One region of the Catenovulum sp. SX2 genome, then DNA from elsewhere that is predicted to be linked to it. Evidence: predicted binding sites of a transcription regulator. Region 1 holds the regulator's gene; the other holds the start of a gene.
What was found. The regulator sigma-54, encoded in region 1, starts transcription at its own class of promoters, with help from an activator protein. The targets are predictions, from matches to a motif close to GTTGGCACGNNNNTNGNNT.

Region 2: a site for sigma-54 is predicted at 2,023-2,041, ahead of ACMZOO_RS17610 (PEP-CTERM sorting domain-containing protein). Genes of this name have one in related genera too.

What each region holds. Positions count from the first base shown of each region.
Region 1 covers NZ_CP182493.1:2,466,124-2,469,314, forward strand. Annotated here, with positions in the region: gene rapZ (RNase adapter RapZ) at 1-129, opposite strand, end outside; gene ptsN (PTS IIA-like nitrogen regulatory protein PtsN) at 133-579, opposite strand; gene hpf (ribosome hibernation promoting factor) at 579-866, opposite strand; gene ACMZOO_RS10340 (RNA polymerase factor sigma-54) at 896-2,401, opposite strand; gene lptB (LPS export ABC transporter ATP-binding protein) at 2,417-3,142, opposite strand; gene lptA (lipopolysaccharide transport periplasmic protein LptA) at 3,142-3,191, opposite strand, start outside.
Region 2 covers NZ_CP182494.1:23,204-26,394, reverse strand. Annotated here, with positions in the region: gene ACMZOO_RS17620 (TetR/AcrR family transcriptional regulator) at 1-53, opposite strand, end outside; gene ACMZOO_RS17615 (glutathione S-transferase family protein) at 415-1,014, shown strand; gene ACMZOO_RS17610 (PEP-CTERM sorting domain-containing protein) at 1,130-1,960, opposite strand; gene ACMZOO_RS17605 (sensor histidine kinase) at 2,290-3,191, opposite strand, start outside.

The sequences.
Region 1 (3,191 bases):
ATCTGGTAAAAACGGCAATAACTGAATTGGAATATTATCGACACAATAAAAACCTGCATCTTCAAGTTGATCAAGTGCGGTCGATTTACCTGAACCCGAACGACCTGACAGTATGACAAGTTGTAACATAGTTTATTCCGTAATAGCTTGAAAAAGTTCCTGATTAGTTTGCGCTGATCTTAAGCGTTTTAAAATACTTTTATCCGAAAGTTTTTGTGCAACAGCTGCTAATGATTTTAAGTGTTCGTTGCATTGGTTTTCTGGTACCAACAGAGCAAAAAAAACATTAACCGGCTGGTTGTCTATCGCGTCATAATCAATAGCTTCTGCTGTGGTAATTAATACGGCTAACGCTTTAGTTGTATTGGCTAAGCGGCCATGAGGGAGGGCGATACCATTACCTATACCTGTACTACCTAATCTTTCTCGATTGAGCAAAGCTGCGGTAATTTCTTGTTCGGTCATTTCGCTAATATGCTGTGCAGCTATTTGACCTATGTGCTCAATAATTCGTTTTTTGCTAGAAACAGAGACTGCACATTCAGTGCAGTCTTTGGATAAAAAAGATTGAATGTCCATTAATGGCGTTTCATTTTCTCTTTATGCTTGATGACTTGGCGATCCAGCTTGTCTATCAAGGAATCTATTGCGGCATACATATCCGTATGCTCGGCGTTGGCAAATACTTCACCACCGTTTAAATGCAGCGTTGCTTCTGCTACTTGATTTAGCTTTTCAACGTTGAGGATAACATACACGTTATTGATGTGATCAAAATGACGCTCAAGCTTTGCAAACTTGTTGTCGACGTAATCTCTTAGTGAGTCAGTAATATCAACATGACGACCAGTTAAATTGATTTGCATAGGCTCTTTCCTTTTTTGGTTTATGCCTTCTAAAGAAGGCTCTTACGTTGGTTTGACGGCGGAATTGACAACGACTCTCGGTATTTAGCTATGGTGCGTCTAGCAACCATAATACCTTGATCCGCTAACAATTCTGCAATCTTGCTATCACTTAACGGTTTTGCTGTATTTTCAGCAGAAATCAGTTTTTTAATCAAAGCGCGTATTGCGGTTGATGAACATTCCCCACCATTTTCAGTGCTGACATGACTTGAGAAGAAGTATTTCAATTCAAATATACCACGTGGTGTGTGCATATATTTTTGTGTCGTTACCCTAGATATGGTCGACTCATGCATTTCAACTTCTTCGGCAACATCATTTAACACCATAGGTTTCATGGCTTCATCACCGTACTCAAAAAAACCTTGTTGTTGTTTTACGATACACCTTGCTACTTTTAACAAAGTTTCGTTACGACTTTCAAGGCTTTTTATAAACCATTTTGCTTCTTGCATATGCGAACGGATAAATTGTGAATCCGACGTATTGCGTGCTGTTTTACTCATAGCTGCATATTCTGCATTTATCTTGAGTTTTGGCATGCTGTCTGGATTTAATTCAACTATCCAATCGTCTTTAATTTTTTTAACTGCCACATCTGGCACTATATATTGAGCTTCTTCTGCAACCACAGCGTTACCCGGTCTTGGGTTTAAGCTGTGGATGAGTTTCATCACTTCTTTTAGCTCGTCTTCTTTTAGTTTAGTCTTCCTTGCTAAAGTTCGGTAGTCTCTATTACCTAAAAGTTCGATATAATTTTTAATTACTTTTTTGGTTTCGGCTAAATAGGGCGTATCTGCTGAAAATTGATTCAGTTGTACGAGCAAACACTCTTTGGTATCTCTGGCCGCAGCACCAACTGGATCAAAGAGTTGAATGCGTTTAAGTACTGCTTCTACTTCTTCAACTTCAACTAAATCGTCTATTTCTTCGCTTTCTATGCCTAAACTTTCAATTATGTCTTCAACACTAACAGTTAAATAACCTGAGTCGTCGACTGCATCAATAATGGCTATGGCGATAGCTCTGTCGACTGGTGAAAATGGCGTTAAATCCATTTGCCATAATAAATGGTCACGAATTGACGTTATGGTTTCACCTTGGTAAACCATATCATCGTCAGGGGCTGCACCACCTGAGCCAGTTCCAGTACCTTGGGTAAAGTGGTCATCCCAAGTGCTGTCGGTCGCTAAATCTTCGCGAATATCTTCGCGTGATAGTTCGTCACGGCTGTCGGGCACTGCATCTTCGTTTGATTCGGTATTATCTTTGCCGTTTTTTTCTTCTTTTTGTTGTTTAGCTTCGTTTAACGCGTCTAATGATTCGAAGTCCTCGCGGTTTTCTTCAGATTCCAACAAAGGGTTGCTATCAAGCGCTTCTTGGATCTCTTGCTGAAGATCAAGCGATGACAATTGCAACAATCGAATAGCTTGTTGCAACTGCGGGGTCATAGTTAAATGCTGACCAAATTTTAACTGAATAGTTTGTTTCATTAATTAGACGATTCGTTATAGTTTAAATTGTTCACCTAAATACACGTTACGTACTTGTTTGTTATTCAGCACATCGTTGGGTGCACCAGAGGCAATTAACTGTCCTTGGCTAACGATATAGGCTTTTTCACAAACATCGAGCGTTTCACGCACATTATGGTCTGTTATTAGTACACCTAAACCCCTATCTCTAAGATGGGTGATAATTCTTTTTATATCAATAACGGATATAGGATCTACCCCGGCAAATGGCTCGTCCAATAAGATAAATTTTGGATCGGCCGCTAGCGCTCTGGCGATTTCTACCCGTCTTCTTTCACCACCGGATAATGCCATGCCCTGACTATCTCTTATGTGGGTGATATGAAATTCTTCAAGTAGCTCTTCAAGTTTAGCTTGTTTTTCGCTTTTGGTAAGCTCAGGTCGCATTTCTAAAATAGAATAAATATTTTGTGTGACCGTTAACTTTCTAAATATAGACGATTCTTGTGGTAAATAACCAACACCTGCACGGGCTCTTTCGTGCATTGGAAAGTAGGTCATGTCTTTGTCGTCTAATAGAATTTGCCCAGCGTCATTTTCCACTAATCCGACTATCATGTAGAAGGTAGTGGTTTTACCAGCGCCGTTTGGCCCCAATAAACCAACTATGCTGCCGGATTCAACCTGCAGAGAAACATTTTTAACCACTTGGCGTTTTTTATAGGCTTTAGCTAAGTTGGTTGCGATTAACTTCGGCATTAATTGTCACCACTTTTTGGTGTTAACACAGTACGGACTTTTTGCCCTT
Region 2 (3,191 bases), on a different replicon from region 1:
TGGGTAACTTGCTCTATCACTGCTTGTCTGTCGTAGTTTTTGTTTCTTGCCATCTTGAATAATTCACCTGAACCTAGTGCGGGTAAACCCGCTGAATCTAGCAGAATTGGCACAATGAAGTAATAATTTAGAGCAAAACCTCTTTTTCATGGGCGAATCAGAAACGAAGCACTGCTTCGCAGTCTGATGAGGTGGAGTCAGGGATGACGACAGGGCCTCTCTTTCAGGGACGAACTGTCGGCTGCGCACCTCTTACATATCCAGTTAAGCGTTTTTGCGAAAATTAATACTTCATTGGGACAACAAACACCATTTTACACCATTCGGTAAAAAATACCTTGCACAAATCAATTAACTCCACTAAATTATTTTACACCAATCGGTTACTTATTATTTTTTAGAAAGGATACCTCAATGAAGCTTTACCATATATTTGCATACGACCGCTCACTAAAAGTTCGTTGGTTAGCCAACGAAATTAATCTGGCGCTACAAATTATCAAATTAGATGTTGCAGAGCGTCAGCACAAAACCGAGCCGTTCAAAACCATAAATCCACATGGTTTAATTCCAACTGTAGAAAAAGAAAACGGTGAAGTGTTATTTGAAGCAGGCGCTATTTGTTTAGATATTTGCCGTGAACATGCTCCTCATCTGATCAACGAACAAGATAGCCAGTTTATGCAATGGTTGTTCTACTTCGCGAGCTCACTTGATACCCTGAGTGGCGGCATTATTGGTTTACACGTGTTCGGTGAAAAAGAGCAAGTACGTGAAACATTAGAAAGAAGAATTCCGCATCAACTTGCAGCAATAAACCAGCACTTAACGGGTAAAGACTACTGGTATAAAGATAAATTTAGCTTACTGGATATTTTTGCTTGGCAAAATCTAGCTTACTTATATGTAGACGGTCAGCTTAAAGATTATCCAATTTTAATCAGCTACCTAGAAAACTTGGCCAAGCGCCCTGCACTGGCCAATTTAAAACCTGAAGGACTACTAAAGCCTTAGAGGCTGCTGTTTTGGAATCATGTGATGAAGACAAAACTGTTTCTGTGGGGGAGAAACAAAAAAACCAGAGTACAAGACTCTGGTTTTTATTTTTTAGCTTAACTTGAAGTATGAATTAAGCTTGTTTTCTGCGGCGTAAGCCAACTAAAGCTAATAAACCAGCACCGAATACAGCTAGGCTTGCAGGCTCAGGAACAACACCTACTTCAGCGATACTGAAGTCAGCAGAAGGGTTACCAGATAATACTGCGAAGATACCAGTTACAGCAGAGAAATCAGCGTCACCAACGAAATCATCGAAAGATAGCTTGATAGTACCAGGCGCTGTAAAGCCTGCAGCAGAAGTTTCGCCTTTAGACCAGCCAGAAGCTAGGTTTTCAATAGCTGAAGTATCGATGTCAGTACCGAAGTCATATAAATCAGCGAAGAAAGCGTTAGTTGACGCAGCATCAGCGAAAATCTCAGTGTTAGAGATTACATATAGGTCTAATTCAAAGCTAGTATCGATGCTTAAGATATCGAAGTAGAAAGAAGCATAGCTGCTAAGGTCTAACAAAGTGCTAGGGTCATTGATGTCAGCAAATGGGTTAGTGTAGAACAAGCCCATAGTACCAGTTACACCATCATCATTGTTGAATACTAATTTGCCGTCACCAACAGAGAAGCCAGTTGAACCTGTAGCTGGTACAGGACCTACTGCATCCGCGCCACCAGTTTGCACAACAGTTGCTGTTACAACACCGTGAGGGCTAACTTCAGTGTCTTGAGCATAAGAAGTGCTGCCTTGAGCGTCAGAGTACAAATAACCGTCGTTAGTACCTAAAGCACCAGCATATGAACCATTGTAACCATCGAAAGAATCTAAAACCATTTCGCCAGCATTTGCTGAAGCAATACCTGCAACTGTTAAAGCCGCTGCTGCTATAGTTTGTTTGAAATTGAACATAATCGTTTCCTTCTGTTTAAAACTGGTTATTGAGTTATTTGTTAATCAATCTGAATCTAATTAAGCATTAGGCGTGCCAACATTAAAAAATCAATATTTATCAAACGCTTGACAATTACCAATTTAGGCGCGAATTATGCAGTGTAAATATTCCTGACGCTAATAACCTCAAAGGCGCGTAAGTAGAGGTGGAAAATGGACATGTTGGGCAATTTTGATTATACGCAGCTGCGGTTACTTAGCTTGCACTATATGCCATAACACACCAGCAGGGTCTATTAAGTGAATTTCGCGTAGTCCCCACGGGTAATCAATACCTAATAAAAAGCCTAATCCAAGGTTAACCTGATGTTTACACTTAAGCCACCACCAAGTCTATTATGCAAGTTTAACTGCCCGCTATGGGCTTCAACTATTTCGCGGCATAGCGCCAAACCTAAACCACTGCCTTGTTGTTTGGTTGAATAAAATGGGATCAGTGCATTGTGCAGTTCTTGTTCATTCATGCCTTTGCCACGGTCTTGTACTGAAATAATCACGGCTTGTCGACTCAGTTCACTTTCGAGCAATAACTGTATATCTTGTGGCGCTGAGCCAGCTTCATAAGCATTTTTAATTAGGTTGATGAGCAGTTGTTCAAATTGGCTAATATCAATTTTTAGCCTAGCTAATTGCTCAGCAGGCACGGATATTTGGTAGGAAAAGTCCAATTGCTGTTGCAAATTTTTTATGAATCCCTGCCAGTCGATACTTTGTTTATTCGGTTCAGGTAATCGAGCAAATTTAGCATAACCTGCAATAAATTCGCTTAAATGTTTAATGCGTTTATCTATGGTACTAAAGATTAAATTGAGCTTTTCATCACCTTGTTGTTCTACTAATAACTTACCTGAGTGAGTCATTGAAGAAATAGGTGCAATCGAGTTATTAATTTCATGGCTAATTACCCGAATAACCTTTTTCCACACACTCACTTCTTGGCGATTAAATTCACGAGTTAGTTGTTTAAACAAAAATAATTTGTGCTGTGCGCCATTGAGCTGAAAATCACCAGTGGATAAATGCCATGTTTGGCTTTGATCTTTGTACGGGTTGGCTGATGCTTCGGAGTCACTATCTTGAGGATTTAATACAAACAAGCCATCTTGGCCGTTATTTATTGCTTGAACAACGGTTTTTGGCCAACTAGAGCTGAGTTCGGTAAATAGTGAACCATCTTGGCTAATGCCAT